DNA from 2 places in the Cupriavidus sp. GW821-FHT02F09 genome. Region 2 is predicted to be linked to the other one. Evidence: riboswitches for the same ligand, from Rfam matches in the RefSeq annotation. Region 2 holds a riboswitch; the other holds the start of a gene.
What was found. Region 2 has a riboswitch for cobalamin ahead of AC07XB_RS08900 (TonB-dependent receptor plug domain-containing protein). Riboswitches for the same ligand answer to the same signal wherever they lie in the genome.
Positions count from the first base shown of each region.

Region 1: linked by a shared signal. The riboswitch ahead of AC07XB_RS25520 (TonB-dependent receptor) and the one ahead of AC07XB_RS08900 (TonB-dependent receptor plug domain-containing protein) in region 2 are both predicted to bind cobalamin.

Region 1 covers NZ_JBWKVH010000027.1:32,601-36,755, forward strand. The annotation lists gene AC07XB_RS25520 (TonB-dependent receptor) at 1-1,760, opposite strand, end outside; cobalamin riboswitch at 1,888-2,145, opposite strand; gene AC07XB_RS25525 (methyl-accepting chemotaxis protein) at 2,451-4,007, shown strand; gene AC07XB_RS25530 (YjjA family protein) at 4,045-4,155, opposite strand, start outside.
Region 2 covers NZ_JBWKVH010000006.1:4,652-8,806, reverse strand. The annotation lists RNA gene ssrS (6S RNA) at 33-243, opposite strand; gene AC07XB_RS08910 (cell division protein ZapA) at 555-896, opposite strand; gene AC07XB_RS08905 (hypothetical protein) at 893-1,210, opposite strand; cobalamin riboswitch at 1,419-1,663, shown strand; gene AC07XB_RS08900 (TonB-dependent receptor plug domain-containing protein) at 1,760-3,724, shown strand; gene AC07XB_RS08895 (FecCD family ABC transporter permease) at 3,740-4,155, shown strand, end outside.

The sequences.
Region 1 (4,155 bases), on a different contig from region 2:
AGGTTCTTCTTGACGATCTGGTAGGCGGCAAAGGTCCACTCGCCGCGCTGGTTCCAGAACGATTGCTTGACCCCGGCTTCGATCTGCCGCCCGGTGGCCAGCTTGAAATCTTTCTGTGCGTCCGAGGTGGAGATCAGTGCGCCAAGGGGATCGGTGGCGGTGGCGTACTGCGCATACACCGACAAGGCTGGCGTGAATGCGTAGACCGTGCCCGCACGCCACGTGATGTTGTTGAAGCTGCGGGTCCAGTCGTCGCCCGTGACCAGGTTGCCGCGTTCCAGCTGGGCATGGTCCAGCCGCACGCCGCCAATTACCGACCATTGCCGGGTCAGCTTGAGGCGGTCCTCGCCAAACAGCGCGGCTTGCGTGGTGTGGGTGCGAAAGCGCGGCGACGTGACAATGCCCGGCGGGCTGAAGAACTGGCCCGGGTCGAACTGGTAGGCATTGACCGTGGACGCGCCGCCATAGGGCGAGTTGTTGCTGTGAGTGAAGTTGATGCGGTTGACGTCGAACCCCACCATGGCGGTATTGGCCATGCCGAACAGCTGGCCATCGATCTTCAGGTCGGCGCGGTCGCCCACCTGTTCCTGGTCATGCAGGATCTCCAGATAGTCGGTGCGGCGCACCTGGCCCGTCGCGGGCAGGAAGGTATAGGACTCGGCGTCGCGCCAGTGGCGCTGGCTGGTGAGGTAATAGAACTGGTTGCGCACCATGACGCGCTCGTTGGGCTGCCACTGCGCCGCGAGCCGGGTCCAGCGGTCGCGGTAGGTGATGTCGGCATCGCCAACGTTGTAGTTCTTCTTGCGTAGCGAGGTGTCCAGGCTGCCGCCCGCCAGCGGCGTGCCCAGGTACTGCATCGGGTGCTGGTCGGCGTCGTCATAGGACAGCGTCAGGTTGAACTCAGGCGATACGTCCAGCCGCGCCGCGGCCGACACCGCCAGGCTGCGCGAGTCGCCCCGGTCCACCCAGCCGCCGGAGCGGCCGTAGCTGGCGTTGAAGCGGTAGGAGAGGGTCTCGTTGACCGCGCCGCCGCTGTCGAACGCCGCGCGCGCTGTTTTTTGCGTGCCGCCGGTGAGCTGCAGCTCGTTGGCGATCGGCGCGCGCATCGGCTTCTTGGGAATCACGTTGACCACGCCGCCGATCGCGCCCTCGCCAACCATGACCGAGGCCGCGCCGCGCAGCACTTCGATGCGGTCCACGGACCAGGTATCGAAGGGGAAGGTGACGGTGCCGGAGGCCACGTAGAGGCGCGTGCCATCGTACAGCTGCATCACCGAGCCTTGTCCTGCAAAGCCGCGTGCCGCGAGCGCCGTGCCGCCGTTGCCGGGCGCGCCATTGGCGGTGATGCCGGTGGCGCGGGTCACGGCCTCGCGCACCGACAAATCGCCGCGTTCGCGAATGGTGTCGCCGGACAGGACTTCCACGCTAGCGGGCGTTTCCAGCGGGGTCAGGGCAAGGCGGCTGCCGGTGCTGGTGGGCTCGGACAGCGCCAGCCCGGCCGGCTGCGAGGCGCTCCTGACTACCACTGGCGGTAGCACCGTGCTGTCGCCGCGCGACGGCTGCGATTGCGCCCGCTCTGAAGGTTGCGCATCGTCCGCCGCCCAGGCGGCATCGGCGCCCAGGCCGGCGAAGGCCCCCAGCGATAGCGCGAGCGCGCAATGATGCGCGAGCTGGCGCGGCGGCTTGGGCGCATGACGACGTTGGCGTGGCGTGACGGCCGCCGGCGAGGCGGTACAGGCAATGCGAGGGCGCGCGGACATGGACTTTCCATCATTGGCCGCGGGGGCGACCCCGCCCGGCGGCAATAAACGAACCAGCCGCGGACGAGCGCGCAGTGACGGCCGGGCGCGTGGCCAGCCGTCTCACGCCTGGCCGCCCGTCCGCAGCCCCGGTGATCGGTCGAAGGCCGGTATCCGGGCTTGCAGGGGGACGCCTGCCGCTGGGGCGCGTCCGGGGTGCCGCCTTCCCGCGCGATGATGCGCAGTGGCTGCCGCGGCCTGTTGGCGCGGCGTGACACCTTTGTACCTGCTGACCGTTGCGGGGGCAGCACAGGATTAGCCGCGGCATGGCCGGCGGCGCACCTGTTTCCCGTTTAACCCCCGCCGCGCGCTGCGCGCCGGAGGCACCTTCGAACCCTTGGCAGTCCACTAGCCAGGTAATTGCAAGTCAATTGCAATTACCGAGTGGAATGCGAGGCGCATTGTAGCCGTATTTGCGCCGCTTTCGGGGGCGGATGGCAGGTGTTTTTTTTGGCACCGTGCGGGTGCGCGAGCGTTTCGGCCTGGCACAACCTGTCGCCATTTTGGTGCTTCATGCGACATTTTCTGCGCTTCGTGGCCTTTCGTGCGGTCCTGTCGCGCCTTTCGCTAAAGAAGGCGAACCCGGCTCCGATATTCGGAGGTGCCGCATGCCTCCTGCATGACCGGCCATTGCCCCGAGAAGCGAATGCCATGAATCGTCTGACCCTGCGAAAAAAGCTGTGGATTCCCCTTGTGCTGGCCTGGCTCGGCCTGCTGTTGCTGACCGTGATGCACGCCTTCCAGACCCGCCAGCTGCAAATGGCCGATCGCCGCGGCGAGCTGGCTAACATTGTCGACATGTCGCTCTCGCTGGTGCGCGACTATGCCGAGCAGGCGCGCCAGGGCAAGATGTCCGAGGCCGATGCCAAGGCCCAGGCCACGGCCCGCGTTGCCGCGCAGCGTTATGGCAAGGATGGCTACATCACCATCGTCGGCGCGGATTCCGTGCTGTTGATGCATCCCATCAACGCCAAGCTCAACGGCAAGAACATGAGCGACTTCAAGGACGCCAAGGGCAACGCCTTGTATGCCGATATCGCGGCCCGCGGCGCGTCGGCCGAAGGCGCTGGCCACCTGGACTACTGGTGGCCCAAGCCGGGCAGCGACCAGCCGAGCCCCAAGATCGGCTACGTGGCGCGCTTCAAGCCGTGGGGCTGGGACCTGGTCGCCGGCACGTATATGGATGACGTGCAAGCGCAGTTCCGCGCCTCGCTGTATCAATCGCTGGGGCTGCTGGTGCTGCTGGGCATCGTGATTTCCGCGGTGGCCACGCTGCTGATCCGCAGCATCCAGAGCTCGGTGGGCGGCGAGCCCGCTACCGCTGCGGCCCTTGCCTTGCGCATGGCCAGCGGCGACCTCACGGCGCGCGTCGAAACCCACCCGGACGACCGCTCCAGCCTGATGTACGCCATCGGCCATATGCGCGACCAGCTCGCCGGCACGGTGGCGGGCATCCAGCAATCGGCCGATTCCATCACCTCGGCGGCCCAGGAGATCGCCTCGGGCAATAGCGATCTGTCGAGCCGCACCGAGCAGCAGGCGGCCTCGCTGCAGCAGACCGCCGCCAGCATGGAGCAGATCACCGCGACGGTGCGCCAGAACGCCGACAACGCCAAGGAGGCCAGCCAGTATGTGGCTGACGCCTCGCAGATCGCGAAGCAAGGCGGCAGCGTGGTCAGCCAGGTGGTGGACAAGATGCGCGGCATCACCGCCAGCTCGCGCAAGATCAACGACATCATCGGCGTGATCGACGGCATCGCTTTCCAGACCAATATCCTGGCGCTCAACGCCGCGGTGGAAGCCGCGCGCGCCGGCGAGCAAGGACGCGGGTTTGCGGTGGTGGCTGGGGAGGTGCGCAACCTGGCGCAGCGCAGCGCGGGCGCGGCCAAGGAAATCAAGACGCTGATCGTCGAGTCGGTGGGCCAGGTCGACAGCGGCTCGGCACTGGTGGAGCAGGCCGGGCAGACCATGGCCGAGATCGTCAACGCGGTCGGCCGCGTGACGTCGATCATGGATGGCATCGCCTCGGCCACCGCGGAGCAGCGCACCGGCATCGAGGAGGTCAATCGCGCGGTCGCGCAGATGGACCAGATGACGCAGCAGAACGCGGCGCTGGTGGAGCAGGCGAGCGCGGCCGCCACGTCGCTGGAAGACCAGGCCGGCGCGCTGCACCATGCCGTGTCGGCCTTCCGCCTGTCGGCCGCCTGAGCACTGAGCGCTGACCGGGCGCTCAGCGTGCCTGGCCCTACAGCAGCGATTTGCCCTGCGCGAGGATCTTGTCGCAGACCTGCTTGGTGACCTGGTCCTTGAGGCCGCCGCCGCTCAGGTCGAACTGCTTGCCATCGCTGCTGCTCAG
Region 2 (4,155 bases):
AAGGCGGTGGTTGAATAACCACCGCCTTTAGAGGGGTCCCCGCCTCGGCCGCTGGATCGGCATCCTGAACCCAAGTGAGGTTCAGAGTGGCTGCGGAAGCCGCATTTCGGGTACATCACCGGTTCAGGGAGTCCAGACTGCAACTATGAACCATGCGACGCGCTCGCCCACACGGCATAATCCCGCACCAACAAATGCTTATCGGTTCAAGGAATATGATCCTGACGAACCAGGCAGGGAAACTGTCAAACGTCTGACTTTTTTGCACTGCCAAACGCATACTGCTTTGGCATGGCTGTCAGACGTTTGCCGTTTCTAACTTGGATGGGATGAAAACGGCGGTCAGGCGCGATAACCCGACCTAAGGTGCCGCAACTATGTGGCTTGGTGCGGCTTGGCTCCACTATACACCGCGAGGCTTTCCATACCAAGCCCGTCTTTGCGTGTCGTTACATTTTGCTGACGCGCGCGGCATGTGGGGCACATCGGGCCGAAATCGCGAGCGTATCACCGCCTGCCTGTGCCGTGTGGTACAGCCGGCGCAGGGCAGGGCATCAGTTGCGCGGCACGGGCGAATTGGTGCCCACATGCGCGTACTGGCGCAGGGCTTCGTCCGCGCGTTCGTTCAGCTCGCGAATGCGCGCACGCACTGCATCAACGGGAATCGCACCATCTTCTTGCTGCTTGCGCTTGAGCGAGAGCAGGTCCGAGGCGATGCTGATCGCGGCCATCACGGCAACGCGTTCCACGCCCTTGGCGGATACGCCGCCCTTGAGCCGCGTCATCTGACCGTCTACCAGTGCCACGGCCTCCAGCAGCGCGGCCTCGTTGTCGGCGGCAATGGCGAACCGGTAGGACTGGCCGGCAATGTTCACTTCGACTTGCTTATTGCTCATGCGTTTTCTCCGGGTGCCTTCTGTTCGGCGCGGCCGGCCGCGTCGCCTTCGCCCAGCAGGTCGAGCTGGCGGGCGTCGCTGGCGGTGGGCAGCTTGTCCAGGATCGACTGGATGCGCAGCTGCGCTTCCTCGATCTTGATATTGAGCAGCTCGCGGTCGGCGGCCATGGCTTCACGGTCGCCGCGCAGCTGGCTGGCGTCGGCCTGCAGGCGTTCGATCTCCTCGCGCAGCCGCTGGTTCTCAGCCGCCAGGGTATCGGCATGGTGCAGCACACGCCCGATCTTGGCGGCGAGTTGTTCGAGTTCGGTGAGCATAGAGCCTGTCATATCTAGGGTCTCGGGTTCTGGGATTTTAGCCCAAGCGCTATCGTGCGGACGGCGAACGCAGACGTGTGTGACCAGGCCTGCGCGCCGAAGTTGCATGCATCGTCGTTTAACGGCATCCGTGGCGACGGCTTTATGCCTGTTTCCAGGCGCTTTCGCCTTGTTTTGCCGCGGCATTGACGCTTGCCTCGAAACTGCCTACACTCGCGCACGTTCCAGGTGCTCGTAATCCTATTCACTACAGGGTTGCAGTTCAACGGGAAACAGGGAGCCAGCCACCGCCGCCAGGGCAGGGCCGAGCCAACCTGTGCTGCCCCCGCAACGGTAAGCGACCGTGATCGCAAGATCGCAAGGCCGACCACTCAGCCACTGAACCGCAAGGTTCGGGAAGGCGGTCGGACTGGTGTCGTCAGCCCGGATACCGGCCTGAACGAGAGTGCGCCGCCCTCCGCTGCTTTTTGCCGCGCAAGCCAGCGGCGCGCTTCGTCGCCAGACGGTCCGCGGGGGAACGGACCAGGCAGCTCTCTCCCACTCAGCATCATGCGCTTTTCGCCCCCCACGTCGAGCCGTCCGGCATTGCCGGCGCGCCGCCACACCATACCTGTTTTCGTCTCGCGGCAACTGCCCGCCGCGCTCGCCGCCTGGCTCGCCATGAGCGCGCCAGGCGCCGCCATGGCCCAGTCCGCCGGGCAATCCGCTGCGCAGCCCGCGCCCGACGCGCAGCTCGACCCGGTGGTGGTCACTGCCACCCGCACTGTCCAGCCGTTGACCGAGGCGCTGCCGCATACCACTGTGGTGACCCAGCAGGACATCGTCAACTCCCAGGCTCCGGACCTGCGCACATTGCTGCGTACCCAGGCCGGCGTGGAATTTGCGGCCAACGGCGGCATGGGTGCAAACACCACCCTGTTCATGCGCGGGGCAAACGGCAACCAGACGCTGATCCTGATCGACGGCGTGCGGGTTTCGTCGGCCAGCAGCGGCACTGCCCAGCTATCGAATATCCTGCCCGACCAGATCGACCATATCGAGATCGTGCGCGGCAACGTCTCCGCGCTCTACGGCTCGGATGCGATCGGCGGCGTGGTGCAGATCTTCACCAAGAGCGGTGCGGGCCAGGCTCCCGCAGCCAACGCTCAGATTGAATACGGCAGCAACAATACGCGCCAGGGTACGGTGGGCTACGGCGGGCAGGTGGGCGATACCTCGTTCAATATCACCGGGTCGGCAGTCAAGACAGACGGTTTTTCGGCGATCAATGCGGCCCAATGGAACGGTGACAATCCGGCCAAGGCAAAGAAGGGCATGGGCCCGAACCCGAACGACAACCCGTATGACAACAAGAGCGTATCGGGCCAGGTGAAGCATCGTTTCACCAGCGACTGGGACGCCGGCGTCACAGCCTATTACTCGAAGAGCAAGCTCTCCTACGACACCACGACAGGCAAACCGACCGATGTCTGGTGGATGAACAGCGAGTTGTACACTGTATCCGCCTTTGTCAACGGCAAGCTCACCCGGGACTGGACCACGCATTTCAAGGTCGCGCAGAGCGGGGACAATAGCGAAAACACCTTGAACGGACTGTTCAACAGCAATTTCAACACGCGCAATCGCCAGTACACCTGGCAGAACGAATACGCGCTGGCGCCGACCCATAAGCTGCTGTTCGGCACGGAGTATGCGCAGCAGGAATTCAGCTCGAACACGTATGGCGCGCCGGGCCGCAATATTGCGTCGGTGTTCGGGGGCTACGATGGCCGGCTGGGCAAGCACCAGCTGCAGCTCAATGTGCGCAACGACCACTACTCGGATTTCGGCAGCCAGGCGAGCTATTTCGCCGGCTATGGCTATAACGTGACCGAGGCGTTCAAGCTGATCGCCAACGCCAGCAACGCCTTCCGCGCGCCGACGTTCAACGAGCTGTACTACCCGGGCTATGGCCAGCCGGGCATCAAGCCCGAGCGCGCCAAGTCGGTCGAGCTGGGCGCGCAGTACAACACGGACGCCGCCGGCCTGCTGCGCGTGACCGCGTTCGAGACCCGCTACGACAACCTGATCACCGCGGCGCTGCAGCCCAATGGCTTGTTCCTGGCGCAGAATGTCAACAAGGCCAAGGTGCAAGGCATTGAAGCCTCCTGGCGCGCCAAGCTGATGGGCACCGACGTGGGCGCCAGCATCACCTTCCAGAACCCGGTGGATGAGCAGAGCAATACGCAGTTGCTGCGCCGCGCGCGCCGCCATGCCGCCTTCGACGTGGGCCGCCAGTTTGGCGACTTCCGCCTCGGCGGCGAGTGGATCATTTCCTCGACGCGCATGGATAGCGGCTCGCGCACGCTGGGCGGATACGGTATCGTCAACCTCAATGCCCGCTATAACATCGACAAGCAATGGTTCGTGGCCGCCCGTGTGGAAAACCTGTTCGACAAGAACTACCAGCTCGCCTATCCCTACAACACGCAGGGACGCGCCGGCTTTGTCACGCTGGGCTGGCGCCAGAAATGATGGTGGCCGCCTGACATGCGCCGCGCGCTAGCCGTCTGGCTGATGCTTGCCGCCGCCGGCGTGGCGGTGTTCCTGCTGTCGCTGGCGGTGGGCAGCGTGCCGCTGTCGGGCGGGCAGGTCTGGCAGGCGCTGTCCGTCGGCGCCGACGATACCGCCGGGGCCATCGTGCGTGAGCTGCGGCTGCCGCGCGCGGCCGCGGCATTCGCGTGCGGCGGCCTGCTGGCGTTGACCGGCGCGTTGATGCAGGTGCTGCTGCGCAATCCGCTGGCCGAGCCCTATGTGCTCGGCGTATCGGGCGGCGCGGCCACCGGTGCGCTCACCGCCATGCTGATGATGTGGCCACTGTGGACGGTGCAGGCCGGCGCGGCCGGCGGCGCGCTGTTCTCGATGGTGCTGGTGGCCACGCTGGCGCGGCGCGACCTGCTGCATCC